DNA from 3 places in the Kitasatospora sp. NPDC127060 genome. Region 1 is predicted to be linked to each of the others. Evidence: riboswitches for the same ligand, from Rfam matches in the RefSeq annotation. Region 1 holds a riboswitch; each other region holds the start of a gene.
What was found. A riboswitch is a leader RNA that binds a small molecule or an ion and turns the genes downstream of it on or off. The one in region 1 is predicted to bind thiamine pyrophosphate.

Region 2: linked by a shared signal. The riboswitch ahead of ACFWIS_RS17515 (purine-cytosine permease family protein) and the one ahead of thiC (phosphomethylpyrimidine synthase ThiC) in region 1 are both predicted to bind thiamine pyrophosphate.
Region 3: linked by a shared signal. The riboswitch ahead of thiO (glycine oxidase ThiO) and the one ahead of thiC (phosphomethylpyrimidine synthase ThiC) in region 1 are both predicted to bind thiamine pyrophosphate.

The regions. Positions count from the first base shown of each region.
Region 1 covers NZ_JBHXEG010000016.1:21,036-27,445, forward strand. The annotation lists gene ACFWIS_RS12190 (cupin domain-containing protein) at 45-362, shown strand; gene tenA (thiaminase II) at 392-1,060, shown strand; gene ACFWIS_RS12200 (DUF5326 family protein) at 1,241-1,441, shown strand; TPP riboswitch at 1,631-1,766, shown strand; gene thiC (phosphomethylpyrimidine synthase ThiC) at 1,761-3,575, shown strand; gene ACFWIS_RS12210 (IS21 family transposase) at 3,791-5,137, opposite strand; gene ACFWIS_RS12215 (hypothetical protein) at 5,488-5,748, shown strand; gene ACFWIS_RS12220 (DUF2637 domain-containing protein) at 5,837-6,410, shown strand, end outside.
Region 2 covers NZ_JBHXEG010000027.1:74,500-86,994, forward strand. The annotation lists gene ACFWIS_RS17490 (PP2C family protein-serine/threonine phosphatase) at 1-1,268, opposite strand, end outside; gene ACFWIS_RS17495 (bifunctional DNA primase/polymerase) at 1,889-2,587, shown strand; gene ACFWIS_RS17500 (DUF5926 family protein) at 2,805-3,788, opposite strand; gene ACFWIS_RS17505 (ATP-binding protein) at 4,067-4,489, opposite strand; gene ACFWIS_RS17510 (glycerophosphodiester phosphodiesterase) at 4,887-5,711, opposite strand; gene ACFWIS_RS17515 (purine-cytosine permease family protein) at 5,812-7,215, opposite strand; TPP riboswitch at 7,208-7,356, opposite strand; gene ACFWIS_RS17520 (trypsin-like peptidase domain-containing protein) at 7,564-9,351, shown strand; tRNA gene ACFWIS_RS17525 (tRNA-Ser) at 9,415-9,502, shown strand; gene ACFWIS_RS17530 (FAD-binding oxidoreductase) at 9,814-11,178, shown strand; gene ACFWIS_RS17535 (hypothetical protein) at 11,648-11,977, shown strand; gene ACFWIS_RS17540 (pyridoxal 5'-phosphate synthase) at 12,418-12,495, shown strand, end outside.
Region 3 covers NZ_JBHXEG010000048.1:53,334-65,828, forward strand. The annotation lists gene pknB (Stk1 family PASTA domain-containing Ser/Thr kinase) at 1-224, opposite strand, end outside; gene ACFWIS_RS24705 (thiazole synthase) at 313-1,110, opposite strand; gene thiS (sulfur carrier protein ThiS) at 1,114-1,323, opposite strand; gene thiO (glycine oxidase ThiO) at 1,320-2,495, opposite strand; TPP riboswitch at 2,499-2,611, opposite strand; gene ACFWIS_RS24720 (NAD(P)/FAD-dependent oxidoreductase) at 2,703-3,902, shown strand; gene ACFWIS_RS24725 (Rv2175c family DNA-binding protein) at 3,945-4,310, shown strand; gene thiE (thiamine phosphate synthase) at 4,310-4,963, shown strand; gene ACFWIS_RS24735 (polyprenyl synthetase family protein) at 4,985-6,091, opposite strand; gene metF (methylenetetrahydrofolate reductase [NAD(P)H]) at 6,277-7,191, shown strand; gene ACFWIS_RS24745 (hypothetical protein) at 7,357-8,244, shown strand; gene ACFWIS_RS24750 (phytoene desaturase family protein) at 8,261-9,754, opposite strand; gene ACFWIS_RS24755 (DUF4126 domain-containing protein) at 9,766-10,380, opposite strand; gene ACFWIS_RS24760 (SAV_6107 family HEPN domain-containing protein) at 10,964-11,509, shown strand; gene ACFWIS_RS24765 (methyltransferase domain-containing protein) at 11,716-12,468, shown strand.

The DNA of each region.
Region 1 (6,410 bases):
CGGGCGGACCGCCGAAGTGCGGGTGACGGAGGAGGACGGCAGCGGTGAAGGTGTTCCGGCTGGACGAACTGGACGCCGAGCGGGCGGCCAACGACGGCGCGTACCTGCGGTTCCTGCGCGAACCCCGGATGTCCGCCGGCCTGTACGCGCTCTCCCCCGGCGACACCGACACCCAGACCGCCCACGACCAGGACGAGATCTACCAGGTGATCAGCGGCCGGGCCGAGCTGACCGTCGGCGCCGAGACCACGACCGTCGCGCGCGGCACCGTGGTGTACGTCCCGGCCGGCACCCCGCACCGCTTCCACCACATCACCGAGGAACTGCGGGTCCTGGTGGTGTTCTCCCCGCCGGAGGACTGACCCCGTCCGTCCGTCGTAGAGTCGGTCGTATGACCCGCAGCCTCACCGACGAGCTCTGGGCGTCGATCGAGCCGATCTACGCCGAGATCCTCGCCCACCCCTTCATCGGCGGCCTCACCGACGGCACCCTGCCGCGCGAGGCGTTCCGCCACTTCGTCGTCCAGGACTCCCACTACCTGCGCGACTACGCCCGCGCGCTCGCCGTCTGCGCCGCCAGGGCCCCCGGCGAGGCCGACGTCCGGGCCTTCGCCGACGACGCGGTCGGGGCGCTGGCCGCCGAGCAGGGGATGCACGCCGAGTTCCTGACCGCCTTCGGCGGCACGACCGAGCAGGCCGCCGCCGAACCGGTGCTGCCCACCACCCGGGCCTACACCAGCTACCTGCTGGCCACCGTGTACGGCGGTTCGTTCGCCGAGGCGCTCGGCGCGGTGCTGCCCTGCTACTGGATCTACGCCCGGGTCGGCGAGGCGCTGCTCGCCCAGGGCTCCCCCGACCCGCTGTACGCCAAGTGGATCGCCACCTACGGCGACGAGGCCTTCCAGTCCGTGGTGCGCCGGGTGCTGGCGCTCACCGACCGGCTCGGCGAGGAGCTGTCGGCGGCCGAACGGCGCCGGGTGGTCGAGCACTTCGGGACCACCTCGCGCTACGAGTGGATGTTCTGGGACGCCGCCTGGCGCGGGGAGCGCTGGCCGGTCTGACCCGCCCCCCGCCGTTTCTCGGGGGTCTTCCCGGGGGTGCGGATAGGGGTGATCTAGGGGTTCTCTCCGGGCCGCAGGCCCTCGTTCCGCCGCCTGCGCCCCCGTACGATCGAAGCATCGGAAGCAAGCGGGATGCGGCCACCGAACGGCAGCCGGCCCGAGGGGAGAAGAGGAACCGACATGGCTGAGCTCTGGAAGTCGCTGCCCTCCTGGGTGCGCAACATCGTCATCCCGGTGCTGGTCCTGGTACTGGCCTGGAACATCATCGCCTTCGTGTTCGGCGTGGTCGGCGCCCTGCTGAGCATCGTGATCAAGCTGCTGGTGGTCGTCGGCATCGCCGCCGCCGTGGTGATCCTGGTCAAGAAGGCCGCCAAGAGCTGACCCCGCTCCGACCGCCGCGCGGAGCACTTCCGAAGGCCCGGCACCCCGTCCGCGGGGGCCGGGCCTCGGCGTTCCCGCCGTCCGTCCGGGTCCTTCCGGTGGCCGTCGCCCGGCCGATTCCGTTCGGAGACCGTCTGGACCTGCGGCGATCGGCTCGCTACCGTGTTGGGCGTCATGTGCAGGCAACACCGCCTGCGACGCGGGAGCTCGGAGCACCGGGCTGAGAGGGCGCTGACCGGACCGTCGACGGACGGACCGACGGCTGCGTCGACCGCAGGAACCTGGACCGGGTAATGCCGGCGTAGGGAGTAGAGGTCAGATGACCACGTTCGAAGCACAGCCGCAGCCTGCCCACAGCGCCCCCAGCAGCGAGCGCACCGGTTACCCCACCCCGGCCTGGCGCAAGGCCTACCGCGACGGATCCCGCCCCGACCTGCGGGTCCCGTACCGCGAGGTGCAGCTCACCAACGGCCGGACCGTCCCGCTGTACGACACCTCCGGTCCGTACACCGACCCGGCCTACGAGCCCGACGTGCGGCGCGGGCTGCCCGCCCTGCGCGACTCCTGGATCCGCCAGCGCGGGGACGTCGAGGAGTACGACGGCCGCGAGGCGCGCCCCGAGGACGACGGGATCAAGCACACCTCCCCGCGCGGCGGCAACCTGCGCAACCTGGACGCCGTCTTCCCTGGCCGCCCGCGCCGCCCGCTGCGCGGCCGCGGTGGTGTCGCCGTCACCCAACTCGCTTACGCCAAGCGGGGCGTGGTGACGCCGGAGATGGAATTCGTGGCGCTGCGCGAGGGCCTGGAGCCCGAGTTCGTGCGGGACGAGGTGGCCCGCGGCCGGGCCGTCATCCCGGTCAACGTGAACCACCCCGAGGTCGAACCGGCCATCATCGGCACCAACTTCCTGGTGAAGATCAACGCCAACATCGGCAACTCCGCCGTCACCTCCTCGATCGAGGAGGAGGTGGAGAAGATGACCTGGGCCACCCGCTGGGGCGCCGACACCGTCATGGACCTCTCCACCGGCCGCAACATCCACACCACCCGCGAGTGGATCCTGCGCAACTCCCCCGTGCCGATCGGCACCGTGCCGCTCTACCAGGCCCTGGAGAAGGTCGACGGCAAGGCCGAGGAGCTCAGCTGGGAGGTCTACCGGGACACCGTCATCGAGCAGTGCGAGCAGGGCGTCGACTACATGACGGTCCACGCCGGCGTGCTGCTGCGGTACGTCCCGCTCACCGCGCGCCGCAAGACCGGCATCGTCTCGCGCGGCGGCTCGATCATGGCCGCCTGGTGCCTGGCGCACCACCAGGAGAACTTCCTCTACACCAACTTCGAGGAGCTCTGCGACATCCTGGCGCGCTACGACGTCACCTTCTCGCTCGGTGACGGCCTGCGCCCCGGCTCCATCGCCGACGCCAACGACGAGGCGCAGTTCGCCGAACTGCAGACCCTCGGCGAGCTCGGCCGGATCGCCCGCGAGCGGGACGTCCAGGTGATGATCGAGGGCCCGGGCCACGTCCCGATGAACAAGATCAAGGAGAACATGGATCTCCAGAAGGAGATCTGCGACGAGGCGCCGTTCTACACCCTCGGCCCGCTCACCACCGACGTCGCCCCCGGCTACGACCACATCACCTCGGGCATCGGCGCCGCCATGATCGCCTGGTGGGGCACCGCCATGCTCTGCTACGTCACGCCCAAGGAGCACCTGGGCCTGCCCAACCGGGACGACGTCAAGACCGGCGTGATCACCTACAAGATCGCCGCCCACGCAGCGGACCTCGCCAAGGGCCACCCCGGCGCCCAGGCCTGGGACGACGCGCTCTCCGACGCCCGCTTCGAGTTCCGCTGGGAGGACCAGTTCAACCTGGCCCTCGACCCGGAGACCGCCCGGGAGTTCCACGACGAGACCCTCCCCGCCGAACCCGCCAAGACGGCCCACTTCTGCTCGATGTGCGGCCCGAAGTTCTGCTCGATGAAGATCAGTCAAAAGATCCGCGACGAACACGGCGACGGCTCCAGCGCAGTGCAGAGCGACTTCGACGCCGAGGCGCTGGCCGGCATGCAGGCCAAGTCCGAGGAGTTCGCCGCCCAGGGCAACCGCGTCTACCTGCCGATGGCGGACTGACCACTGTCGCACCACGGGGCGCTGTCGTGGGATGCCTGAGATCCCACGACAGCACCCGTCGCGTCGTCCGGGGCTTCTGCCGATACGGTGCTTCGCGGGGCCGGGGAGACTCATCCTGCCAACGTGGCTCGGCGTGCAGTGGGCAATCGGGGTGTGCGCTCGGGCTGTACACCGTCCACGGCGTCGCCGCCGCCGGTGAAGGGCGCGACGGCCACTCAGCTCCCGGCGTTGTCGGCCGGGCGGTCCCGTTGGGTGGGCACCCGCGGCGTCGCGACGTTCCGCTCCTCGCCGGGGCGGCGGGCGGGCGGGACCTTGAACCGGGCGCGTAGCGCGCCGGCTTCGGCCAGGGCCTGCGGGGACGGCGGACGCGGTGTGCTCCGCCGGCAGAACGGGGCGTCGGTGGGCGCCGGTGCCGGGCGCCGCTCCAGTGCGGCGATGGGGCTGCTGCGCTCGACGACCGTCAGTCCGGCCCCCGCCGGGGCGAGTGGGTAGCGGGCGATGACGGCTCCGGCGGGTGTCGCGACGGACAGGTGGGGCTGATCGAGGCGCAGCCTGACCTCCACCTGGGCGTCGACCAGGTTGTCCGACACGGCGTAGAAGTTGCCGCGGAAGGGCACCAGGCCCTGGGCGGTGATGGTACGGCGGGCGCGGACGTGGGCCGGGAAGGGCGTGGCGGGCAGCTCTCGAAGTGCTGCGGGGCCCGTGCGCGGGACGCCGACCGCCGGGTGCGCGTCTTCGGCGCCCCCGCGCCGGGTGTCCAGGTGTGCGGCGAGCCGGTCCAGGCTGTCCTGGGCGTCCTGGAGAGCGGTGTAGTCCGTCACCGCGCGCCGCCACCAGGTGCGGAGGGCCTCGTCGAGGGTCCGGCGAGTGTACGAACGGTGGTCGGTCGGCACGCGGCACTCGACGCGCACGCCGTAGTGTCTGGCCACCTGCCGGAACGCCGGTGTCGCCCGGTCGGCCCTCGGGCACCACACGGTCGGCGTCCGGCCGAAGCGCCAGCACCCGGTGGTGCCGCCGAGCCGTCTCAGTACGAGGTCGACGGCTTCCACGAGGTGGGGCAGTTCCTGGTCCTCCGCCAACGCCACCGACCAACGGCCGATGCCGCTGCCGGCGCCCGTGCCGGGGCCGGTGAGCGAGCCCAGTAGCAGGCATGCCCGATTGCCGTAGCCCCAGCTCGCCGGCGGCTCGGGAAGCCGCAGCCAGTCGAACTCGACGGCCACCTCGCTCCGCCGGCCGGTGGACGAGCTGCTCGCGGTCGTGGCCGCATCCTGGCACTGCTCGCAGCGCGGCCGGGCCTGGTGTCTGCGCAGGGCCCGGGTGAAGGTCGAGTAGCCGCCCGGATAGCCGAGGCCGGCGACCTCGTCGAAGAGGATGGTCGCGGCGAGGTGCGGGTCCTCCGCAAGGCGCTGGCGGCAGTACGGCAGGAACTGGAGGAAGCCGTCCTGGGAAGAAATTCGGATGCCCGGGGTCCGTTCGCCGCGAAGGTATGACCTGACCGTTTTTCGATCACGCCCGAGGTGTCGGGAGATCCTGATTATCGACCATCCTTGGCGATGAAGCATAACCGCTTCCAGATATTCCCTCCCGCTGAGCAAGAAGCCTCCCGAGGTCGAAGCCGACCCGACGCAAGTCGATGAATATGCCAAGAGCAAGTGGGAAACATAGCATCGGCCAAGGAGAAGAAACGTTCCTCTTGCAATTGTTTTACTTGGGGATTTTTGGTGAGCAGTGCCAGTGGTGAGTATAGGATTACCCCGGCGCGGCTCCTTTGAATACGTTCCGTAGTCGACCGAAAAAAGACCCAACCTTCGCGCCACCCCTGGGTAATTTTGTGGAGCATCTCCGATATCGAATATGGAAGGACGCCTGGATGCCGTAAAAACGGGACTCGCCGCCACTCGTTGATGAACCCGTGACCACCTCACCATGCCTGCCCTGCACCTCGTCACCCCCCGTGCGGGAGCCGGTCGCCTCGCTCGGGGCGTGGCTCTTCGTCCCTGACCGCCGGAACGCCGTGGGCGACGTGACCACCGGTTATCTGTCGCGCAACGGCGAGCGCGTCGTCCTGGCGCACACCTCGCGCCCGTTGGCCGACTTCGTGCGGAAGATCAGCCAGTTGGAGAGCGACTTCGCCGCACGGATCGGCTCCCTGCTCTTCCCGGCCGAATCATGACGCCGCCGGTCGCACCGAGGTCCCCGGCGCACGGCCGGGCCGGTGGCCGGATCGAGCCGCAGCCAGGCGACCACGTGGGGAGCGTGCCATGTACGACCGTGTGACCGGGCTTCTCGGCGGGTACGGGGACGGCGGCTACGGCGAGTCGAACGACGAGGCATGGGCCACGCCCCATGACCACATCCGCGAGGCGACCCGGCCGGCGGGAGACTGGTACGACGACGGCTTCGCCTATGGCCGCGGCGTCGCGTACGGCGACGCGCAGGCGTTCAGCTCCATCGTCACATCGGTCGGCGGTTGGGAGGACACGACGGCGTTCGTGCCGCCTCCGCGCGCGCCGGTCGATTCGTCCAGTCCGACCGGGGCCGGCCGACCGGTCGGCCCGTCGGCCTCTCGGCATCGCAGACGGTCCCCCTTTCCCCGCCCGTCCTGGCCCCAGCTGATCAGCTTCGTGTTCGGCGCACTGACGGCGGTGACGGTCGCTGCGGCCTGTGCGCTGGGCTGGGTGTTCTCCTACAGCCCCTTACAGGAACTGGCGTTCTCACGCGTGCCGCGCGGACTGTCGCAGTTGTGGCCGGTGGTCGTCTACGGGCCGTGGCTTGCGGGTTGTCTCTCGGTCCTGCGTGCTGTCCAGCACGGACGGCAGCCGCTGCACTCCTGGG
Region 2 (12,495 bases), on a different contig from region 1:
GGGCCGCACCGGCGGGCCAGGCCCTCGGTGTAGAGCAGCAGGGTGTCGCCGCGCTCGGCGGTGAACTCGACCCCGGGGGCCTCCCAGCAGGCCAGCATGCCGAGCGGGGCGGAGAGCGAGGTCTCGACGAACTCGGCACCCTGCCGGCCGACCAGGACGGGCGGGCAGTGCCCGGCGCCGGCCAGGGTGATCCGGCGCTCCTGGGGGTCGACCCAGGCGTAGACGGCGGTGGCGGTGCGGGTCGGCTCGGTGGTCTTGAGCAGCAGTTCCAGGTCGCCGAGGACGGAGACCGGGTCCTCGCCCTCCAGCACCGCGTACGCCCGCAGCGCGGCCCGGACCCGGCCCATCGCGGCGGCCGCGCCGGGGGCGGAGCCGGGGCCGGCGCCGGGGCCGTCGCCGGAGACGGAGCCGACGGTGAGGCCGATGGTGCCGTCCGGCAGCGGGATGGCGTCGTACCAGTCGCTGCCACTGGAGCGGTCCAGGCCGGCCGAGACGAGCCGGACGGCGAGCCGCAGTCCGGCGGCCTGGGGGAGGTGGTCGGGCAGCAGGCCGCGGCGCAGCGCCTCGGTGGTGCGCCGGGTGCGGTCGGCCTCCAGCTGCTTGGCGAGCAGCTGGGCGGCGATCTCGCTGTAGTGGCGGGCGAGTTCGCGCTGGCAGTCGGTGGGTTCGGCGGGCCGGTCGTAGAACCAGACGGCGGCGGCGAGCGGGCCGTCCTCGGCGGTGGCGAGCGGGAGGCCGTAGGCGCCGCCGAGGCCGAGGTGGACGGCGAGTTCGCGCAGCCGGCCGCCGACGTCCGGGTCGTCGGCGAGGTCGCGGGAGTGGAGCTGGTCGGGCCGGTCCTGTTCGCGCAGCAGCCGGGCGAGCAGGCTCTGTTCGGTCGGGACGGTCTCCAGGGCGCCGAGGCTGGCCCGGTCGAGGCCGAGGCCGACGGGCTGGCCGGAGCCGCCGCCGGGCAGCAGGGTGACCAGGACGCCGCGGCGGGCGCCGAGCAGGTCGGCGCCGGAGGCGAGGACGGCGTCCAGGGTGGCGGTGAGGCCGCGGGCGCGGGCGAGCCGTTCCGTGTGCTCGTGCAGGCTGGTGATATCGGACAGACGTCCGGCCAAACGGTCCTGCAGCGTGGTGGACGGGGCCGTGGTGCCCTCCGCGGTGTCGGCGGGGGCCGGCCGGCCGGGCGGGTCGAGGACGGTGAGCCCGCCTGCGCAGCCGGGTTCACCCGGCTCTGCGGTCGGCGTCGACGGGTGGGACGTCGACGGGTGGGACTTGGTCATGCCGCCACTCCTGACGCGGTGCTACGTGCCATGCGAAACCCCCAGATACGGCCGATGTGGAGCGAGCACGGCCAAAGGGCCCGTTTCGCCTCGATTCGCTACTACTCGTCATTGATCGACAGCAATGCCACCACTTCTACACAGGCCATTCGGGGCATGTCCAGATCCAGGACGACGCGGTGGCCGGTTCCACATCGGAGCGACCCGGTCGGAGGGCGTGCACGGTTCGTGCGCGCGCCGGTCGCGGCCGCAGGCATGGAGCGAGCCGGGAGCGGGCAGAACGGATGGGACGGACCGGGCGGCCGTCCGGATCGTATGTCCGCGCCGCCCGCGTTCCGGGCTGGCCGGAAGTCTCTCACTCGTACGGTGGAACCAAGCGCGCCCGGGCGGCGTCCATCCGGTCGCATACGGGATTCTCGTTCCAAGGGCTGTTCCAGTGCGCGGCCCTTCTCATGTCGTGCTCCACACCGTGCTCCACGTCGTAGCCGCGCCGTCCGCCATGCCGCCCGCCCCCGCTTTCGCGCCGTCCGGGGCCGTGCCGTCGCGGGCCCGCGTGGCGAGTCCCGACGGACGTCGGTGGGGCGGAGCGAACCGAGCGGTCAGGGAAAGGAACGAGCGCCATGCGTGAGAACCCGAAGAGCCCGAAGAGCCGGTCGCGGGAGTCGCAGGAGTCGCAGGAACCGCAGGAGTCGTCCGCCCGGCTGGAAGCGGCCCTGACGGCCGCCGTCGAACACCGCTGGCCGGTGGTGCCCGGCACGGTGCTGCGCGGCGGCCGCTGCTCCTGCGGGGAGCCGGACTGCCCGGTGCCCGGGGCCCACCCGCACGATCCCTCTCTGCTGGCCGCGACCACGGACGCCCGGATGGTCCGCTGGTGGTGGGAGCGGCAGAGCCCGGACGCGCCGGTGCTGGCCGCGACCGGTTCCGCGGTCTCGGCGGTCAGCCTGCCCGCGGCGGCCGGCGCGCGGGCGCTGGTCTACCTGGGCGCGCTGGGTCTGCCGCTCGGCCCGGTGCTCGCGATGCCGGGCCGCTACGCGCTGTTGGTGGCCCCGTACTCGCTCGACGCCCTGGGCGAGATGCTCGCCCAACTCCCCTGGGTGCCGGGCTCGTTGCGCTACCACGGGCCGGGCGGCTTCCTGCCGCTGCCGCCGGGGGGCGGGGCCGTCGGGGTCCCCCCGGCCGGAGGCTGGGGGAGGGTGCGCTGGGTGCTGGCGCCGCGACCGGCCGTGTCCGGCGGGGTCTGGTTGCCGCAGGTCGGGCCGCTGCTGGGGGAGTTGGTGGAGGCGACGGTCCGGCTGGACAGCGGGCGCTCGACGTACTGACTGATCGCCGGTTCGTGCCGGACTCCGGGCCCGGTGGTGCGGGGCGTTCCGGAAAACAAAAGATCCGGCCGCTGGCGACGGGGGATGCACCAGCGACCGGACTCTTTAGACAGTAACAAGGATCCGCGCTCGCGCCAATTTCCAAGACGCCCTCCAGGCCCGGAAATTGCGCTTCCACGGCGACAATGTGACGCGTATCACCCGGATCCAGCGCGCTTTAGTTCAAGGTGACCTGACGGTTCACCAGGTTGGCGCGGGCGCGCCGCTCCTCGGCGGTCAGCGGGGTCGGGTCGGCGAGCACGGCGGCGAGCCGCTCGCCGAACTCGGCGGCCGGCTTCTCGCAGTCGGTGGCGGTCATGGCGAGCGGGAGGTCCCACACCGGGACGGTCAGGCCGTGCGCGCGGAAGGAGCCGACCAGGCGGGTGTCCGCGCCGAGCGAGGCCTCGCCGGCGGCGTTCAGCCGGGCCAGCGCGTCCAGCAGCTGCTCCTCGGGCACGGTCATCACCCAGCGCAGGTGGTTCTTGTCCGGGGTGCCGCACCAGTACGCGGCGTCGACGCTCGCGAGCTTCTCGGTCGGGATGGCGGAGGCGTTGGCCCGCTCCAGCGAGGCGGCGACCTCGCCGCTGGCGGTCTCGGCGTCCTCCAGCCAGAACTCGAAGCCGGTGTGCACGGTGGGCGCGAACGCGGCGGTGGTGTCCAGCAGGTCCTGCAGGCGACGGCCGCCCGGCACGGTCCGGCGGGCCGGGACGGGGCTGCCCGGCTCGGTGGCCAGGGCCAGCTCCAGGGCGTCCGCGAGGTCGCGGCTGAGGTCGCCGGAGGACGACTGGGTCTGCAGGCCCAGCAGGATCGAGCCGTCCGCGCGGCGCAGGGCCGGCCAGGCCAGCGGCAGCACGGTGGCCAGGGTCACCGACGGGACGTCGCCCTCGGCGGTCCCGGCCACCCCGGCGGCCAGCGTCAGCGGCACCGTGGCGGCGGGCACCAGCTCGCGCAGCGCGACCCAGTCCGCCTCGCCCGACAGGCCCTCGAACGGGCGGTGCACCAGCTCCTGCACCGCGTGCGACGCCTCCCGGCCGTGGCAGGCCTTGTAGCGGCGGCCCGAGCCGCAAGGGCAGTCCTCGCGGGCCCCGACCACGGGGATCTCGCCCGTGACGGCGGTGGTGGACTGGCGCTGCGGCGCCTTCTTGGCGGCCTTCTTGCCCATGCTGCGGCTCTCCCGGGGACGGTGGTCCTTTTCACCGGGAAGCCTACTGACGTTCCACCGGCGCGCGGGAACGCGCTGGGGCGGATGCCGTGCGCCCGGGTGTCCGTCCTCCGGCCAGGGTCTGTCCGGCGGATCTTGCCGGGCGCACGACGCCGGGCATCCCGCCTGGACGCACGCCCGAATCGCCCGAGTGCGCCCAGTACGAGGACGACTCGGGTGCACGCCCAGACGGGCGCCCAACGCCGCGCGCTGATCCGCCGAGATCCGCCGGACAGACCCTACGCGCTGCGGGCGGTGTCACCCCCGGTGCGCCGGGCGTGCCGGGCACGGGCGGGCAGCGCCGCCCAGACCGTCACCTCGCCGGGCGCGTCCCGGACGCCCCAGTCGCTGGCCAGCTGGTCGACGATGGCCAGGCCGCGGCCGCCGCGCGAGGTCAGCGAGGGGCTGGCGGGCAGCGGCCGGGTGGCCGCGCCGCCGTCGGTGACCTCCAGGGTGAGCACGCCGTCGGCGTGCATCTGCCAGCGGACCAGCACGCCGCCGTCCGGCTCGGCCGCACCGTCCTCGTGCTCCCGGCCGCCCGGCGCCGGGTGCGTCCCGGAGGGGACGCCGACCAGCACCTGGTCCACCACCTCGGCCCGGGCGCCGCGGCCCAGGGCGGGCAGCGGGCCGAGCGGACGGGCGTATCGACAGGCGTTGCTCAACAGTTCGGAAAGGATCAGAACAGCATCATCGATGACCGGTTCCGGTATCTGCCGGTCACCCAGATCTCGACGCAGTCGGCGCCGTGCGACCCCGACACTCGCTGGGCCGTGCGGCACTGCCATGGTCGATGAAGTCGGCACTTCACGCGCCACCATCAACGCCACCCCCGGACCTCCTTCAGCGTATGCCGAGGGATGGATGCCCCTTGGTAATGCGTCGGAAACGACCGGCGGAGGATCCCGCGAGCCCATTTCGAGCGGCGCGACTCAGGGTCGACAAGAGGTCATTCCGTGCTCACCCTCCGTCGCCCGAAGGCAAGAATTCCGGCAATACCGTGCGCGGAAGGTTTGATTGCCGACCAGGGGGATCGGGTACGGCGGTGTTCCCGGAAGAGGATCACCGCCCGAGCTGCGCCAGTACCTCGGCGGGCCTGTTGGTGATGATCGCGGACACCCCGAGCTCCAGGCAGAGTTCGACGTCGGCCGGCTCGTCCACCGTCCACACGTGCACCTCGTGGCCCAGCTCGCGCAGCCGGGGCACCAGCTGCGGCTTGGCCTTGATCAGTTCGATGCCCGGGCCGGCGATCCGCGCCCCGCCCGGCAGCGGCTGCCCCGGGCGGAGCCGGCCGAGCAGCGGCAGCATCCGTTCGATCAGGAACACCCGCCGGTAGTCGGGCGCGGCGGCGGCCACCCGGTTCAGCGCGATCGAGGAGAAGCTCATGATCCGGGCGGACGGGCGGTCGCCCTCCCGGACGGTGCCGATCTTGAACCGCTCCAGGGCCCGCAGCAGCTCGGCCTCGACCCGGCCGCGGAAGCGCACCGGGTGCTTGGTCTCGATCGCCAGGTCCACCGGGCGGCCGCAGTCCACCACCAGCTCCAGCAGCCGCTCCAGTCGCAGCACGCCGCGCAGCTCGGGGTCGGTGCTGGGCCGGCCGGTCTTCCAGGCGCCGAAGTCGTACGCCTCCAGCTCGGCCAGCGTCATCGCGGAGACGGTGCCCCGGCCGTCGGAGACCCGGCCGATCCGGCGGTCGTGCACGCAGACCAGGTGGCCGTCGGCCGTCACCCGGACGTCGCACTCGACGGCGTCCGCGCCCTCGTCGAGCGCGCGCCGGTACGCCGCGAGGGTGTGCTCGGGCAGGGCGTGGGAGGAACCGCGGTGGGCGATCACCTGGACGGAGGGCGCGGTGCGCGCCGCCGCCGGGGGCAGGTCTGGGCTGGTCACGGCCCCCACGATAGGGGGCGCGGGTGACGCGGAGGCGAAGCCGGTCCCAACCTGCGGGGCCGGCTCCGCCTCCGGGGACTCGGCGGGATCCGGCGGGGACTCAGCCCCGCGCGGTGCGGCGGGTCAGCGGGGTGAGCGCCCAGGTGGCCAGCGCCGGCACCAGGAAGGCGAACAGCGAGGCGGAGGTCCACTGCTGCGGGGTGAAGTGCAGCGCCTCCTGGGCGGAGGTCCAGAAGTCCACCCACCAGTCGGCGACCGCGGTCGGCGCGATGAACTGGTAGACCGCGAAGCCCAGCACCCAGGGCAGCAGCATCAGCCAGCGGGACGGCGCCCGCTCGGAGAGGTCCCAGCCGTGCCGGCCGGCGCCGAAGAAGTAGTCCACCGCCAGCACCGCCAGCAGCGGTACGAAGACCGAGCCGATCAGGCCGAGGAAGTTGCTGTAGGTGTCGGTGAACCGGTCGATCCGCAGCGCCAGCACGGTGATCAGCACGCCGATCCCGCCGCTCAGCACCCGGCGGTCCACCCGCGGCAGCAGGTTCTGCAGCGACATCGCCGTCGAGTAGACGTTGGCGAAGGACTGGTCGGTCTCGCGCAGCACCAGCACCAGCAGGAACAGCCAGCCGGCCCAGACGCCGAGGAAGGAGTCGAAGATCCGGTTCGGGTCGCCGTCGGACTGCAGCAGCGCCATCAGACCGAGCACGTAGCACCAGACCTGGGCGACGGTGTAGCCGGAGAAGCTGCCCCAGAACGCCGAGCGCGGGGTGCGCGAGTGCCGGGTGTAGTCGGCGGCCATCGGCACGAAGGAGATCGACACCGCGATCATCGCGTCGGTGGCGCCCAGGAAGCCGTGCCAGTTGCCAGCACCCGGGTCCGGCACGCCCTGGCGGCCCAGCTGGACGGTGAAGTACACCATCGCCACCGCGACCGCGCCGGCCACGAAGCGGCGCAGCACCGCGATCGAGCCCAGCGGCCAGATCGTCAGCGCGGTGGTCAGCGCGCCCGCGAGCAGCACGAACAGCCAGCGGTAGCCGGTGGTGTGGGCGACGGTCTGCGCGCCCGCCGAGATGGTCAGCAGCTCGAACACGCCCCAGCCGATGCACTGGACGATGTTCAGCACGGTCGGCAGGTAGGACAGCCGGGTGCCGAACAGGCCGCGCAGGTTGGCCATCGCCGGGGCGCCGGTCCGGGCGCCGATCAGCGCGGCCACGCCGAGCATCGCGGTGCCGACCGCCGTACCGGCCACGATCGCGGTCACCGCGGCCGCCAGCGACAGCTCGCTGCCCTTGGCGCCGAGCACGGTGGCGGCGGTGGAGAAGCCGATCAGGCTGACGCCGAGGTTCATCCAGAGCGCGAAGTGGTCCCGGAAGCGCAGGGTGCGCGGCGGCTCGGTGTCGAGGACCAGCGGCGCCTCGACCCGGTGGTCGAGCAGCGCGGTCGCGGCGGGGGCGGGGAAATCCTCGGACGCGGGCGCGCCCGGAGAGGAGGATGGCGAAGCAGGCGGCATGGCCGATACTCCCTACGCCGGCATTACCCGGACAGGTTCCGGCGGTCAGCGCCCCCTCGACGGCCCGCCGGTCACTCGCCTGGCGTACGGTCGACATGCGCACTCTCAGCCTGGTCGGTCCAAGCTCCCGCGTGTCAGTTTGGAGCGACAGGCTAACCGGCACGGGTACGAACGCCAAAGGCCGGTGGGTGCGCGGTCCGCATCGCGGGACGCCCGGCGGGGGTGGGGAGCCCGGTCGTCGGAGGCGGCTAAGGATTCTTATGAGTTCTTCAGAGGGGTCCTTACGGCAATCGAATCGTCGGTGCGAAAAACTATGGTCCTTGGTTCTGTCAGCTATGGAGGTCGTCCGTGAGCACCGAGCGCGAGGTTGGGCCCACCGGGCCGCAGGGGGAGCAGCCCGCCGGGGCCGCGGAGGCGGCGGCCGCCGTTTCCGACGGCACCGCTCAGGGCGGTCACAAGCCGACGATGGCGTTCAGCCGGGTTCCGGAGCCGGCCGCCGAGCCTGTGGCCCAGCCGGTCGTCGAGCCGGTGGCCGGGCCGACGGCGGCCGACGCCCCGGCCGAGGGCGCGCCCGCCGGCAGCGGTCACCAGCCGACCATGGCGTTCAGCCGGGTCCCGGAGCCGGCCGCCGAGCCCGTGGCCCAGCCGGCCGCCCAGCCGGTCGCCGAGGCGCCGGCCGCGCAGGCCCCCGCCCCGGCCGCGCCCGCGCTGCCGCCGGGCACCCCGGGCACCAACCCGTACGCGACCCCGAGCCACGGCGTGCCCGCCGCCGGCGCCCAGGAGGGCTACGGCGTCCCGGCCGCCAACGCGCAGGAGCCGTACGGCGCCCCGGGCGCCGGCGCGCCCGCGGCGCAGGGCCACCACCCCTTCGGCGCCGGCCAGCCGCTCGGCGGCTGGGGCGCCGGCCACGACGCCGGCTCCGGCGGCGCGGGCTACCCCGGCGGCCCGGGCGGCCCGCTCGGCTACCCGGCCGAGTACCCCGGCGGCCCGACCGGCCCCGGCGGCCCGCGCAAGAAGCGCGGCGGCCTGGTGGCCCTGCTCGCGGCCGTCGCGCTGGTCGCCGGCATCGCCGGCGGCGCGATCGGTGTGGTCGCCACCGACCACGCCAACAGCAGCCCCTCGGCGGACGACCACCGCAGCACCACCGTCCAGGCCAGCAACACCCAGAGGAACGAGCCCGCCCCCGGCTCGATCGCCGGCATCGCGCAGAAGGCGCTGCCCAGCGTCGTCACCATCAAGGCGCAGGGCAACGGCGAGTCGGGCACCGGCACCGGCTTCGTCTTCGACACCGAGGGCCACATCCTCACCAACAACCACGTGGTCGCGCCGACCCTCACCGGCAGCGGCGGCAAACTGACCGTCAAGTTCGCCGACGGCACCTCCTACAGCGCCTCGGTGCTGGGCCACGCCGAGGGCTACGACGTCGCCGTGGTGAAGATCGACAACCCGCCGAAGAGCAAGCTGGCGCCGCTGCCGCTGGCCGACTCCGACAAGGTCAACGTCGGTGACGCCACCGTGGCGATCGGCGCGCCGTACGGCCTGGAGTCCACCGTCACCAGCGGCATCGTCAGCGCCAAGGACCGCCCGGTCGCCTCCGGCGACGAGACCGGCTCGCAGGCCTCGTACATGAACGCCCTGCAGACCGACGCCTCGATCAACCCCGGCAACTCCGGCGGCCCGCTGCTCGACTCCAGCGGCGCGGTGATCGGCATCAACTCGGCGATCCAGTCCAACGCCTCCGCCAACGGCCGGGCCGGCAGCATCGGCCTGGGCTTCGCCATCCCGATCAACCAGGCCAAGTGGGTCGCGGACACCCTGATCAAGACCGGCAAGCCGGTCTACGCCAAGCTCGACGTGCTGCGCAACGACGACTACAAGGGCGACGGCGCGCAGATCCAGACCAAGGACGTCCAGGGCCAGCCGGCCGTCACCCCCGGCGGCGCGGCCGACAAGGCCGGCCTCAAGCCGGGCGACGTCATCACCAAGCTCGGCGGCGCCCCGATCGAGAACGGCCCCGCCCTGGTCAGCCGGATCTGGACGCACAAGCCGGGCGAGACCGTCGACGTCGAGTACACCCGCAACGGCCAGACCATGACCACCAAGGTCACGCTCGGCCAGCGGGACGGCGATCAGTGACCCCGGTGCACACGGAATCGTGTGCACCGAACCCCGCCGGACCCGTTAGGCTGACCTCCGCCTGGAGAGCTGCCCGAGCGGCCTAAGGGAACAGTCTTGAAAACTGTCGTGGCGTGACCCGTCACCGTGGGTTCGAATCCCACGCTCTCCGCTGGTAGGGGAACCACACCTGCTCAGGGCGGGTGCCGACATCGTTCGGTACCCGCCCTCGGTGTTTCTCCGCTCGGCCCGTCCGGCGGGCGGGCACCTCGGGCCGCTGGTGCCCGGTGGCGCGCGGTCCTCCCATCTCCCTTGGTTGCAGGAGCTGTTGACGCTGCCGCAGAGCGTCGCTCACGCTGCGCCGTGCCCTCGCCACCCCGGCCGTGTGCCGGGCCCGGCCCGGGGCGAGGCCTACTTGCCCGCCCCCGGCCCGGCGGGCAGAGTGCGGAGGTGGCGGCGGTGCGGTGGCGAGTGGAGGCGGCGATGGGTGATCTGACGGACCGGCTGGCGCAGGGTCTCCCGGCCGGGGCGGTGGTGGTGGATCCGGATGTCACCGCGGCCTACAGCCATGACATGGCGGGCTTCTGCGCCGCCGGCGCGCCCGCCGTGGTGGTGTTCCCGGAGACGGTCGAGCAGGTGCAGCACGTGCTGCGCACCGCCACCGAGCTGCGGGTGCCGGTGGTGCCGCAGGGGGCCCGGACGGGGCTGTCGGGGGCGGCGAACGCGGTCGACGGGTGCATCGTGCTGTCGCTGGTGAAACTGAACCGGATCCTGGAGATCGACCCGGTGAACCGCGTCGCGGTGGTCGAACCGGGCGTGGTGAACGCCGAACTCGCGCGCGCCGTAGAGGAGTTCGGGCTCTGCTACCCGCCGGACCCGTCCAGCTGGGAGTCCTGCACGATCGGCGGCAACATCGGCACCGGCGCGGGCGGGCTGTGCTGCGTGAAGTACGGCGTCACCAGCGAGTACGTGCTCGGGCTGGACGTGGTGCTGGCGGACGGCCGGCTGCTGTCCACCGGGCGCCGGACGGCCAAGGGGGTGGCCGGCTACGACCTGACCCGGCTGCTGGTCGGTTCGGAGGGGACGCTCGGGGTGGTGGTCCGGGCGGTGCTGTCGCTGCGGCCGGCGCCGGCCCCGCAGTTGGCGCTGGCGGCGGAGTTCCCGAGTGCGGACACCGCCGGTGCGGCGGTCTGCGCGGTGATGGCGAGCGGGCTGACGCCGTCGTTGATGGAGCTGATGGACGCGGTGTCCGTCCGGGCCGTCAACGAGCTGGGGCAGATGGGCCTGCCGGAGTCGACCCAGGCGCTGCTGCTGGTGGCCTTCGACGGGCCGGACCGGGTGGCCGGGCTGGCGCGGGTCGCGGAGCTGTGCCGGGAGGCCGGGGCGACCGAGGTGGTGCCGGCCGAGGACCAGGCGGAGTCCGATCTGCTGCTGGCGGCCCGGCGGCTGGCGCTGCCCGCGCTGGACCGCCTGGGCACCACGATGATCGACGACGTGGCGGTGCCGCGGTCCCGGCTGGCCGAGATGCTGAACGGCGTCGCGCGGATCGCGGAGCGGCACGCGCTGACCATCGGGGTGGTCAGCCACGCCGGGGACGGCAACACCCACCCGATCGTGATCTTCGACGGCGCGGACCCGGAGCAGGCGAAACGCGCCCAGCGCTCCTTCGACGAGATCATGGCGCTCGGCCTGGAGTTGGGTGGCACGATCACCGGCGAGCACGGGGTGGGGCTGCTCAAGCGGGACTGGCTGGCCCGTGAGCTGGGACCGGTCGGGCTGGACCTGCAGCGGCAGGTGAAGGCGGTCTTCGATCCGCTGGGAATCCTCAATCCGGGCAAGATGGTCTGATTTTCAGAGCAACAGGATTCGTGGTCCCACCACCCTTTCGCCATCGCTTTCTTGATCGTATTTTCCGTACGACTTTCCGATGATCTGCGCATGGCTGGAAAAGTCGACATGGAAGGGTGATCGAACTTTTTGGGGGCGTGTTCCCTGGAGGCCTGAGCCGGGGTGGTGCGCTCGGTGGTTCGTGCGGCGCCGAAGCGCCGCTTCCCGGGACGTGCAAAGTCGCCGCCGCTCGGGCGAAGTCCCAGCTCAGTAGCGGTGTGTCGGCGCCCTGTCCGAATCGGCGCCCGTTATGCGCGGCTCGGGTGGATATCACGCTAACGGGCGAAAACTGCTCCGTCGGCTAGTGCTTTGTCGATTTGTTGCGGAAGTCTGTGACCCGGCGTCGCAGCCCGCAGGAGTTCGTCTGGCCGGCGAACCCCCGCATCCATGCTCGACCAATGCACGATTAACAGCTTATTTGGAGGCTCATATGGCTCGCTTCAACACCCGCCGGGTGTCCGGGATCCTGCTCGCCGCGCCGCTCGCGGCCGGCCTGCTGCTGGTGGGCGCCGGGGCCGCCGCCGCCGACAACGGCGCGGGTGCCGCGGCCGGTTCCAACGCCGGCGTGGTGTCCGACACCGGCACCGGCAACGTGTTCGGCGGGGTCGACGGCAACTACGTCTCCACCCAGCAGACGGCCACCGGCTCCGGTGCCTCGAACCAGAACAACACCGTCGCGGTGAAGGACAACGCGGGCAACGTCCTGGCCGGCCAGGGGAACAAGAACGTCAACGTCATCTTCGCCCCGATCTTCCGCTGACCGCTTTCGGCACCACCGTCGGCGGGGGCGCCGGAGGTGGGTGGCCGTGGGTGAGCTGAGCACTGTCGAGGGTTCCGAAGGACAAGCGCATTGACCGGCCAGCGGAAAGGGTCGCCGCGAAACCGGCCTCGTGGGCGGTGCCGCCATCGGCACCGCCCACGAGTGTGTCCGGCGCCGGTCCGGACCCGCGCGCCGGTCCGGACCGGCCGCCGGTTCCCACCGGGCGCGGCCACGGGCGCGGCCACGGGCGCGGCCACGGGCGCGCACCCGCGGCGTACCACCCCGCGCGAGCGGCCCGGATCCGTCCAACGAGGGCCCGAGCCCGGAGCCGTCGGTCCACGGCGGTACGGTTGCGCTCCGACAGCGCTCCCACGCGGCCGGGCCCGGAACGGACGGCCCGGCCGGGGCGACGACCGCGGCAATCGGAAGGAAGGCGCGCGATGGCGGCGGAGGACGAGGGCCTGACCGGCCCGGACGGGGCCAGGCCCGCACCGGAGCCGCAGCCGGAGGCGTGCCCG
Region 3 (12,495 bases), on a different contig from region 1:
TTGGGGTGGGTGAGCTTGGCGATCGCCTTGGCCTCGCGGATGAAGCGGGCGGTGAAGCCCTCGTCCCCGGCCAGCTGGGGGTGCATCACCTTGAGGGCGACCACCCGGTCCAGCCGGGTGTCGGTGCCCTTGTACACGGTGGACATCCCGCCGGTGGCGATGCGCTGCTCGACCCGGTACCGGTTGTCGAGCAGGGCGCCGATCAGCGGGTCGTGCAATGCCATGTCCACCCGGGGGAGTCTAGTGGGGCGGGCGGAGACCGGTCCCGGCGGACACCGCCACCGGGACCGGCTTGTGACATGCGCGACGGGTTCAGAAGGCCGGCCGCTCCCGGGAGTCCAGGTCGGCCCGGCCGGCCATCGCGGAGGAGGCCTCGGCGTGGAAGCGGCGCGGGATGCGGCCGGCCCGGTGGGCGAGCCGACCCGCCTCGGCGGCGTGCCGCATCGCCTCGGCCATCAGCACCGGGTCCTGAGCCCGGGTCACCGCGGAGGCGAGCATCACCGCCGAGCAGCCCAGCTCCATCGCCAGCGCCACGTCGGAGGCCGTCCCGGCGCCGGCGTCCAGGATCACCGGGACGCCGGCGCCCTCCACGATCAGCTGGAAGTTGTGCGGGTTGCGGATGCCCAGGCCGGAGCCGATCGGCGAGCCCAGCGGCATGATCGCCGCACAGCCGACGTCCTCCAGCTTGCGGGCCAGCACCGGGTCGTCATTGGTGTACGGGAGCACCGTGAAGCCGTCGTCGACGAGCGTCTCGGCGGCGTCCAGCAGCTCGATCGGGTCGGGCAGCAGGGTGCGCTCGTCGGCGATCACCTCCAGCTTCACCCAGTCGGTGCCGAGCGCCTCGCGGGCCAGCCGGGCGGTCAGCACGGCCTCGCCGGCGGTGAAGCAGCCGGCCGTGTTGGGCAGCACCCGGATGCCGTTGCGGGTCAGCACGTCCAGGACGGAGCCCTGGGTGGTGGCGTCCACCCGGCGCATGGCCACGGTGGTCAGCTCGGTGCCGGAGGCGAGCAGGGCACGCTCCAGGACCTCCAGGCTCGGCGCGCCGCCGGTGCCCATGATCAGCCGGGAGGAGAAGGTCGCCCCGGCGATGGTGAGAAGGTCGTCGGCCATGGCTCAGCCCCCCTGGACGGCGGTGAGGATCTCGATCCGGTCGCCGCTGTCCAGCGTCGTCCCGGACCACGAACTGCGCGGCACCACGGCCTCGTTGAGGGCGGCGGCGACACCGGTGTTGGCGGCGCTGACGGTGGCCACCAGCTCGGCGAGGGTGGTCGTGGCGGGCACCTCGCGGGGCTCGCCGTTGACGGTCAGAGCGATCTCGGTCATGCGGAGGCCTTCATCAGGGGGGATGCGGAGGAGAACCGGGTGGGCGTGAACGGCCTTGCCAGGTCAGGGACTTCGCCGGTCGTCAGGTAGTCGGCGAGCAGGTCGGCGGTGACCGGGGTGAGCAGTACGCCGTTGCGGTAGTGGCCGGTGGCGGCGACCAGTCCGGGCAGCGAGGTCGGGCCCAGCAGCGGGGCGTTGTCCGGCGAGCCCGGGCGCAGCCCGGCGGAGGTCTCCACCAGCGGGAGTTCGGTGATGCCCGGGACCAACTCATGGGCATCACGCAGGAGTTCGTACACCCCGCCGGCGGTCACCGTGGTGTCGTAGCCCTGTTCCTCGGTGGTCGCGCCGATCACCAGCTCGCCGTTCTCCCGCGGCACCAGGTACAGGTGCTGACCGCGCACCACCGCGCGGACGTTGCGGGACAGGAACGGCCGGTAGGCGTCCGGGACGTGCAGCCGGACGATCTGCCCCTTCACCGGGCGCACCGCGGGCAGCACCCCCTCGGGCAACCCGGGCAGCCGGTGGCTGTGCGGGCCGGCGGCGAGGACGACCTGCTCGGCGTGCAGGGTCTCCCCGGAGCCCAGCCGGGCGCCGACCGCGCGGCCGCCCTCCACCAGCAGCTCGACGGCCTCGCCCCGGTGCAGCCGGACCCCGGCCCGCTCACCGGCGGCGACCAGGGCGGTGAGCAGCCGGCGCGGGTCCACCTGGTGGTCGTCCGCGGCGTGCAGTCCGCCGCGCACGCCGGGCGCGAGCATCGGCTCCAGCCGGCGGGCCTCCCGGCCGGTCAGCCAGCTGGAGTCCAGGCCCAGCCGCTGGTGGAAGGCGTGCAGTTCGCGCAGTTCCTCGCGGTCGTCGGAGTCCAGCGCGACGGCGATGGTGCCGCACCGCCGGTAGCCGGTGTCGAGGCCGCCGCTGGCCTCGGTGAGCTCGGCGGCGAAGCCCTCGTACCGCTGGTTGGAGGCCGTCCCGAGGCGCAGCAGCGGCTCCTCGCCGTACTGCACCTCGGTGACCGGGGCGAGCATCCCGGCGGCCACCCCGGCCGCGCCCCCGCCGTGGTCGGGATCGACCACGACCACGTCCCGCAGCCCGCGCTGGGCGGCGCGCCAGGCCACGGCGAGGCCGATGACGCCCCCGCCGATCACCAGCACGTCCGCGCGGCTGCCTGCTGGCAAGCGTGACAAAGCTGCTCTTCTCCCTTCGCCGGTATGACCCGGATCAGGTTCGGACGGTCGCGGGCCGTGCCAGCCCGCCTCTCAGCCCGGTACGCCGGGCTCCCGTGTGGTGCGTCCACCTTAACGCCGGGGGTCGGCCCGGCCGAAGGGCCGTACGAAGGGTGGACGGCCCCGGGCGGCCGTGCGGCGCTGAGTACAGTGACGGGCGTGGCAGAGCTGAGCGGAACGGATCAGGTGGTTGTCGTCGTCGGGGCCGGGCTGGCCGGGGCGCAGTGCGCCCTGAAGCTGCGGGAGGGCGGCTGGCGCGGTCGGATCCTGCTGGTCGGCGAGGAGCCGCACGCGCCGTACGACCGGCCGCCGCTCTCCAAGGACGTGCTGCTCGGCAAGGCCGACGCCACCACCCTGGACATCGACTACGACGGGCTCGGCATCGAGCTGCTCACCGGCCGCCGCGCCACCGGTCTCACCCCGGGCGTGCTGCACACCGACGGCGGTGACCTCCGGTACGACTCGCTGGTGATCGCCACCGGCGCCGTCCCGCGCGCCCTGCCCGGCGCCGAGCGCGCCCACCTGCTGCACACCCTGGACGACGCGCTGGCGCTGCGCGCGCTGCTGCGCCCGGGGCTGCGGCTGGTGCTGGTCGGCGCCGGCTGGATCGGCGCCGAGGTGGCCACCGCGGCCCGGCAGGCCGGCTGCGAGGTCACCGTGGTCGAGGCCGGTCCGGCGCCGGTGCCGGGCGCCCTGCCGACCGAGGTCGGCTCGGTGACGGCCGCGTGGTACGCCGAGGCCGGGGTGGAGCTGCGCTGCGGGGTCGGCGTGGCCGCCGTGGAGCCCGGGGCGGTGCTGCTGGCGGACGGCTCCCACCTGCCCGCCGACGAGGTGGTGGTCGGTGTCGGCGCCCGGCCCGCGACCGGCTGGCTGGCCGGCTCGGACGTCGAGCTGGACGCCTCCGGCGCGGTCGTGGTGGACGGGCGGCTGCGCACCGGCCTGCCCGGGGTGTTCGCGGCCGGGGACTGCGTCAGCTACCCGTCGACCCGCTCCGGCGCCCGGCTGGTCGTCCAGCACTGGGACCACGCGCTGCAGTCCGGCGGGGCGGCGGCCGCCGCCGTGCTCGGGGCGGACGAGCCGTACGACCCGGTGCCGTACTTCTGGTCCGAGCAGTTCGGGCGGATGGTCCAGTACGCCGGTCGGCACACCGGGGGCGACGAACTGCTCTGGCGCGGCGGCCCGCAGGACGCCGGCTGGACGGTGCTGTGGCTGCGCGACGGGGTGCCGAGCGCGCTGCTGGCGGTGGACCGGCCGCGCGACCTCACCCAGGGCCGGAAGCTGATCGAGCGCGGCGCGGTGCTGGACCGCGCCCTCGCCGCGGACCCCTCGGTACCGCTGAAGTCGGCGGTCGCGGGGTAGCGGCTGGTGCGCGGCGGGCCGCGGAGGTGGCAGTCTGGTGGCGTGAGTGAGATCGAAAGCAAGATTGAAGCCCTGGTCACCGAGTGGGTGTACCTGCCCGACATCTCGGAGCAGTGGGGGGTCCGGGTCACCGAAGTGCGTGACCTGGTCAAGAACGGCGGCCTGATCGCCGTCCGGCGCGGTCCGAACAAGTCGCTGCAGGTCCCGGCGGCGTTCATCGACGGCCAGGGGCTGGTCAAGCACCTGTCCGGCACCCTGACCGTCCTGCGGGACTGCGGGTACAACGACGTGGAGATCCTGGAGTGGCTCTTCACCGAGGACCCGTCGCTGCCCGGCAGCCCGATCCAGGCGCTGCGGGAGAACCGCGGCACCGAGGTCAAGCGCCGCGCCCAGGCGATGCTGATCTGATGGCGGCGGACACGCTGCGTGCCCGCCTGGCCGACGCCCGGCTCTACCTGTGCACCGACGCCCGGCGCGAGCAGGGCGACCTGGCCGAGTTCCTGGACGCGGCCCTGGCCGGCGGGGTGGACATCGTCCAGCTCCGCGACAAGGGACTGGAGGCCAAGCAGGAGCTGGCGGCCCTGGAGGTCTTCGCCGACGCCTGCCGCCGCCACGGCAAGCTGCTGGCCGTCAACGACCGCGCCGACGTCGCCCACGCGGCCCGGCCGGACGTACTGCACCTCGGCCAGGACGATCTGCCGGTGCCGGCCGCCCGGGCGATCCTCGGCGAGGACGTGCTGATCGGGCGGTCCTGCCACGCCGAGTCCGAGGTGGACGCGGCGGTCGCCGAGCCGGGCGTGGACTACTTCTGCACCGGCCCGGTCTGGCCGACCCCGACCAAGCCGGGCCGGTACGCGCCGGGCCTGGGCCTGGTCTCCTACGCGGCCGGGCGGGCCACCGACCGGCCGTGGTTCGCGATCGGCGGGATCGACCTCGGCAACCTGGACGAGGTGCTGGCCGCCGGCGCCCGCCGGATCGTCGTGGTCCGGGCCATCACCGCGGCCGAGGACCCGCGGGCGGCCGCCGCCGAGCTCGCCCGCCGGGTGCGCCTGGCAGTGTGACCGCCGGGCCGCCGCCGTTCCTCAGTACTTGCGGACGGTGGCGGCCTCGGCCAGTGCCAGCAGCACCGTACGGGCCCGCTCGTCGGCCAGCGGCGCCGCCGCCAGCGCGGCCAGCGACTGCCCCATCAGCTCCTCGATCCGGGCCTCCACCAGCTCGGGCGCGCCGCTGCGGGCGACCAGCCCGCGCAGCTCGGCGACCTCCTCGGCGGCCAGGTCCGGCGCGCCCAGCCGGGCGTCCAGGTGCCGGGCGTCCGCCTGCGGCAGGGCGCGCATCGCGTGGGCGACCAGCAGGGTGCGCTTGCCCTCGCGCAGGTCGTCCCCGGCGGGCTTGCCGGTGACGGCCGGATCCCCGAAGACGCCGAGCAGGTCGTCCCGCAGCTGGAAGGCCTCGCCCAGCGGCAGCCCGAACGCGCCGAGCGCCTCGACCAGCTCCGGCCCGGCCCCGGCCAGCAGCGCGCCGACCTGCAGCGGCCGCTCGATGGTGTACTTCGCCGACTTGTAGTGCAGGACGGTCCGCGCCCGCTCCAGCGCGCCCTCGTCGGCCGAGTCGCCGGCCACCGGCTCCAGCACGTCCAGGTACTGGCCGAGCATGACCTCGGTGCGCATCAGGTCGAACCTCGGCTTGGCGGCCAGCACGGCGGCCGGGTCCAGGCCCGAGCGCAGGAACAGCTCGTCGCACCAGATCAGCAGCAGGTCGCCGAGCAGCACCGCGGCCGAGGCGCCGTACTGCTCGCGGTCGCCGCGCCAGCCGCTCTCCCGGTGCAGTGCCTCGAAGCGGCGGTGCACCGAGGGCAGGCCGCGGCGGGTGTCGCTGCGGTCCATCAGGTCGTCGTGCACCAGGGCGCTGGCCTGCAGCAGCTCCAGGGCGGCCGCCGCGTTGGCGATCCCCTCGCCGGCGGCGGGCCCGCCCGCGGCGCGCCAGCCCCAGTAGCAGAAGGCCGGGCGCAGCCGCTTGCCGCCGTCCAGCAGGAAGTCGCGCAGGGCGTCGGCGGCGGGCACCAGCTGCGGCGAGATCGTGCCGAGCAGCGCGGACTGGCCGTCCATGAACGCGGCGAGGGCCGCGTTGACGCGGGTGCGGACGTCCTCCACGTCCATGGGGTTGGCCGGCCGGTTGCTGGACGAGGTCACGATGAGGCTCCGCTGGTTCGCTGGGGTGCAGCAAGCGTAGCGGGGCGGCGGGGAACGGCCGTGCGAGCGGGGTGCGGCCGGGGTGCGCGGGGTGGGCGGGAGGGAAGCGGAGGCCCGTCCACTACTTGTCCCGAATCGTGGAATCGAGTTGTCCGGCCCCGTCGGGGCCCCGATAACCTGCCAACATGGCACTCGGCATCGCTTCCACGAGACCGGACCGCGCACTCACGGTCCGCGAACTCCTGGCGGCCGGAAAGCGCTCCTTCTCCTTCGAGTTCATGCCGCCGCGCACCGAGGCCGGTGAGCAGAAGCTCTGGGACGCCATCCGGCGGCTCGAACCGATGGACCCGAACTTCGTCTGCATGACGTACGGCGCCGGCGGCTCCTCGCGCGAGCGCACCGTCAACATCGTGGGCCGGATCGCCACCGAGACCACGCTCACCCCGGTCGCCCACCTGACCGCGGTGGACCACTCGATCGCCGAACTGCGCAACATCATCGGCCAGTACGCCGACCAGGGCGTGCGCAACGTCCTCGCCGTCCGGGGCGACCCGCCCGGCGACCCGATGGGCGAGTGGGTCCGTCACCCGGACGGCGTCACCTACGCGTACGAGCTGGTGGAGCTGATCAAGGGCATCGGCGACTTCTGCGTCGGCGTCGCGGCCTCGCCGAACATGCACCCGCGCTCGACCGACTGGGACGAGGACATCCGGCACTTCATCGCCAAGGTCCGCTCCGGCGCCGACTACGCGATCACCCAGATGTTCTTCGAGGTGGACGACTACCTGCGGTTCCGCGACCGGGTCACCGCCGCGGGCTGCGAGACGCCGATCATCCCGGAGATCATGCCGGTCACCAACGCCAAGCAGCTGGAGCGCTTCCCCCAGCTCAGCGGCTCGGCCTTCCCGGTCGACCTGGAGGACCGGCTGCGGGCGGTCATCGACGACCCGGCGGCACTGCGCGCGGTCGGCATGGAGCACGCCACCGCGATGGCCGAGCGGCTGCTCGCCGAGGGCGCGCCCGGCCTGCACTTCATCACGCTCAACCACTCGACGGCGACCCTGGAGATCTACCAGAACCTGGGGCTGCACCAGCGCTGACCACGGCTGTTCAGGAGCCCGTCACCCGTCCCCGGTGGCGGGCCCGGTCGTGTGCGGCCGGTGCCGTCGCCGGCGGGAACGCGATGCGGTACCCCGGCCGTTGAACCGGTACAGTCGCCGCACACGCGCGGCGCGCGCGGGCACGCGACTGGAGGTAGCGGGCGGATGGGCATCGGATACCTGCTGCTGTACGTCGCGTTGGCGGTGGTGGCGCTCTGGCTGGTCGCCGAGGTGCTGTTGCAGAACCGGGCGCCGGTGCACTGGCGGGCGCTGGCCCTGGCCGGGTTCCTCGGCGTGGCCGTCGGGATGAGCCTCGGCTCGGTCCTGGTGATCGGCGCCGGAGCGGGCCTGTTCGCGGTCGGCCAGGTCTTCGTCACCCTCTCGGTCAAGCGCGGCTACCAGAACGGCTGGTCCCTGCGGAAGGCCGACGGCAGCCTGCCCGGTCCGCTCGCCAGGGTGCCGCTGCTCGGCGCCCTGACCGGCGGCGCGGCGGTCGCGGCCGTCGAGGCGGCGGAGCGGAAGCGGGTCGGCGAGGTCAGCGCGGTCGAGGAGACCCCGGTCCCGTCCCCGGACACGGCCCGGGACAGCGCCCCGGCGCCGGTCGCCGAGGAGCTCCCGGAGGTCGAGCAGACCGCCGCCTTCGAGATGCGGGAACTGGCCCAGGACGGCGTCTACGCCCCCTCGTACTACGAGCAGTCGCAGGTCCAGCAGCAGCCGCAGGACCCGTACGCCCCGGCCTACCAGCCCGGCTACGACCAGCAGCAGTGGCAGACCCAGCAGCAGCCCGCCTACGCCTACGACCAGCAGTCCTACGGCGGCTACCCGCAACAGCAGCCGGACCCGTACGGCGGCTACCAGCAGCCCCAGGACCCGTACCAGGGCTACCCGCAGCAGCACCAGCAGGCCTGGGACCCGAACGCCCAGCAGCACCAGCAGCACGACCAGCAGCAGTGGCAGCCCCAGCCGGACCAGCACGGCCAGGGCATCCCGCAGCAGTCGGCGTACGACCAGAACTACGGCTACCAGCAGCAGAACACCTGGCACCAGGGCTGACCGGCCGGCCCCGCCCTCACGCCGGGCCGATCAGGTTGGCGGCGATGCAGGCGGACATGCCGACGCGGGAGAGGCCGCCGCCGGGGTGGGCGTTGCCGCCGATCAGGTGGAGCCCGGGCACGGGGGACTCGTTGGCGGCCTTCAGCCACCGGCCCGCGGACCCGGCCAGGACCGGGAGGGCGACCGCGCCGCCGAGGGCGCCGGTCTCCCGGCGGGTGTCCTCCGGGGTGCGCACGACCCGCCACCGGAGCCGCTCGCGCAGGCCCAGGCCGGCCGCGTCGACATGGGCGAGCAGCTGGTCGGCGTAGTGGTCGGCGACGCCGGGGGCGGTCCAGTCGAACTCGCCCTGGGCCGGGACGGTCGCGGTCAGCACCACGCTCTCGTGGGCGTCGTCGGGGCGCAGTGCCGGGTCGTCCGGGCGGAGCACCTGGACGGTGGGGCGCGCGCAGGGCGGCGCCGAGAGGGTCAGGGCGTTCTCCTCGGCGGCCGGGTCCACCGCGTGCACCACCGTCCGGTGCGCGGTGCCCTCCGGACGGCGGCCGCGCAGGGCCAGCAGCACGCTGAACCGGCCGGGCACCCCCCGGGGCTCCCAGTGCTCGGCCGGCAGTCCGGGCCACTCGGCGAGGCCGTGGCGGTACAGGGCGCCGGCGTCCATCGCGGAGACCACCAGATCGGCGTCGACCCGGCCGTCCGCCGTCTCCACCCCGCAGGCCCGGCCGTCCGCCACGACCACCCGGGTGACCGGGGTGTCGAAGCGGAACTCGACCCCGCGCAGCTCGCAGCGCCGGTACACGGCCTCGGCAAGGGCCCGCAGGCCGCCCCGGACGTACCAGACGCCGAAGGACTGCTCCATGTACGGCAGCACGGTGGCCCCGGCCGGTGCCCGGCCGGGGAGGAAGCCGTACCGGAGGGCGGCCTCGGCCAGCAGGGCGGTCAGCCCGGGGTGGCCGCCGAGCTCGCGCGCGGCCACGTCCCGGAGGGTCCACGGCCGGCGGCGGCGCAGCCGGGCCAGTCCGGTGGGCGCCGGGGCCGGGTACGGGTCGGTGCCCAGGAAGGCCCGGTCGGCCGGGAGCGGCTCCTCCAGCAGTGGGCGGCGGGTGGCCTCCCAGACCGTCCGGCCGTGGTTCATCACCGCACTCCAGCGGGCGCCGGAGCCCGCGCCGAAGGCGGCGTCCAGGGCCTGGCTGACCCCGCCGCGCGAGGCGTTGGGCAGGGTGACGGCGGTGCCGTCGGGGAACAGGTGCCGGCTCTCCGGGTCCACCGGCGCCAGCTCCACCAGCTGTTCCAGCGGCTCCTTGCCGGTCTTCAGCGCGAGGTCGCGGTAGACGGCCGGCAGCGGGAGCAGGCCGGGCCCGGTGTCGAAGGCGAAGCCGTCGCGCTCGTACCGGCCGACCATGCCGCCGTACGTGCCGCCCGCCTCGCAGACCGTCACCCGGTGGCCGATGGTCGCCAGCCGGGAGGCCGCCGCGAGCCCGCTCATTCCTGCGCCGATGATGACGATCCGTGCCATGGCACCAGATCCTAGGACCGACCTGCGTACGCTCCGGCCGCGGCCCTGGTGGCCCTGCGTTCGCGGCGGCGGGCCCGGAAGGCGCGGATCTTGCTGACCGCCAGCCGGACCAGCAGCAGGCCGGTCAGCAACAGGACGGCGGCGATCGAGGCGGCCAGCCAGGGGTGGAAGATCGCCAGGGTGACCAGGCCGGCCACCGAGAGGTCCTCCGCCAGGCTGACCACGATGTTGCTGAACGGTTCGGGCGAGGTGTTGACGGCCATCCGCAGCGAGGCCTTCACCAGGTGGGTGACCAGCGCCGTGGTGCCGCCCATCGCCCCGGCCGCGACCTCGCTCAGCGAGCCCGGGTCGTTGCTCGCGATCAGCACCCCGACGACGGCGCCGGCGATCGGCCGGATCACGGTGTGCACGGCGTCCCAGACGGTGTCCACGTACGGGATCTTGTCGGCCACCGCCTCCAGCAGGAACAGCACGGCCGCCGCGATCAGCACATCGGTGCGCTCCAGCGCGTGCGGCACCGACTCCGCCCCGGCGAACCGGCCCAGCAGACCGAGCAGCAGCACCACCGCGTACGCGTTGATGCCGCTGGCCAGACCGCTGGTGAAGATCAGCGGCAGGACCGTCATCGCGTCCCCCTCCTCGACATCCCGGGTCTCCCGACCCGGGCCGGGACCGCCCCGGTCCCGCCGTACCGTACCCGGAGCCGGGACGCCACGGGCCACCGCCGTGGTTCCGGGCCCGGCCGGCCGGGCCGACTGAGTACGGGTACTCAGATCCCCGGTTGAGTACGTCAGCGGATGGCCTCCGACCTGCCGGGACGGGAGAGTAGTGGCACCCGGGAGGACGGCGCGTCGGGCGCCGGCCACCCGGGTGGCGGATCCGTCCGCTCCCCGGCCGGGAGGGCCAGGGGGTGGTGGTTCGGGATCCGCGTCGGGCGCCGGTCACGGGCCCCGCACCGCCGACACGGGGCGGCGGAGCGGGCCGGGGGGAGACCGGTCTCCGAACGGGGGAAACGGGGGAAACGGGGGGAGTTCGCACCGCCGCCCGGTGGGGGGTGGGCGGAGCGACGGCAGACGGCGGCGGCGCGGATCGGGGGACCGCGTCCGCCGCCGGTACGCCCGTTCCCGGGGCCTGATTGTCAGTGGCGCCGTTCACGATGGAGGAGCACGGACCACCCGGTCCGCGCGCTGCCTCGGAACGGGGGAGACCATGACCATCAGCCACCCTGAGCCCGTCACCGCCCGCCTCCACCCCGCCGCCCTGCCGCACGCCCCCGGCCCCGCCGGGCAGGACGTGCACCCCGTGTCGCGCCGGACGGCCGCGCCGCCCGCCGCCCTCGACCTGCTCGCCGACGCCCACCGCACGCTGGCCCGCGCCCGCGCGCTGGAGGACCCGCTGGAGCGCTACGCCACCGCCCACCTCGCCGCGCTGCGCACGGTGGCGGCCGTGCTGGCCGTCCGCGGCCGGCCGGAGAAGAACCCGCGTCGGCGCAAGGCCATCCGCAGCGCCTGGGAGGTACTGCCCGAGGTGGCCCCCGAACTGGCCGAATGGGCGCTCTACTACGGGGCCGGCGCCCGCCGCCGGGCCGCTGCCGAGGCCGGGATCCGGGGCGCCGCCTCGGCCCGCGACGCCGACGACCTGATCCGCAACTCCGCCCTGTTCCTGCGCCTGGTCCAGCGGCTGCTCGGCCTGCGCCCGGCCCCGCCCGCCCCCCGGCTGCCGCTCGACACCGACGAGCCCGGGGACAGGTCCTAAGACCGACCGGCACATGGTGGGCGGCGTCGCGACGCCCGGGGTGTCGCCTGGACTGCGTTGTCGTCGGTCGCCGCAGCCCCGCTGCTACTCCCTCCTCCGCCTTGCCAGGCTCGGCCCGGACGCCGCTCCTCGCTCCACCCACCATGTGCCGGTCGGTCTAAGGTGGAGGCATCCTGATCGATCTGCACGTGCCGAGGAGTCCCGCCTTGTACCCGACGCGTCCCCGCAGCGCCCTGCGTACCGCCGTGGTCTGGGAGGTGGTGCGGGCCGCCCTGGAGAAGCGGGTGGCCGAGCTGGACCAGCCGGTGCTCGACGTGGTCGACACCGGCGGCGGCACCGGCAACTTCGCCGTGCCGGTGGCCAAGCTCGGCCACCGGGTCACCGTGGTCGACCCGAGCCCCGACGCGCTGTTCGCGCTGGAGCGCCGGGCCGCTGAGGCCGGGGTGACGGACCTGGTCCGGGCCGTCCAGGGGGACACCCAGACGCTGCCCGAGCTGGTCGCCCCCGGCACCGTGGATGCGGTGCTCTGCCACGGCGTGCTGGAGGTCGTGGACGACCCGGCCGAGTCGCTCGGCAGCCTGGCCGCGACCCTGCGCAAGGGCGGCCTGGTCAGCCTGCTGGCCGCCAACCGCAACGGCGCCGTGCTGGCCCGTGCGCTGGCCGGCCACTTCAACGAGGCCCGCACGGTGCTCTCCGCCGAAGACGGCCGCTGGGGCGAGCAGGACCCGATGCCGCGCCGCTTCACCGGCGAGGAGCTGGGCCGGCTGGCCGAGGGCGCGGGCCTGCGGGTGGAGTCGGTGCACGGCGTACGGGTCTTCGCCGACCTGGTGCCCGGGGTGCTGGTGGACGCCGAGCCGGGTGCGATGGAGGCGCTGCTGAAGCTGGAGGAGGCCGCCGCCGAGCAGCCCGCCTTCCACGCCGTCGCCACCCAGCTGCACCTGCTGGCCACCCTGGCCTGACCCCTGCCGGACCGCCTGCCCGCCCGC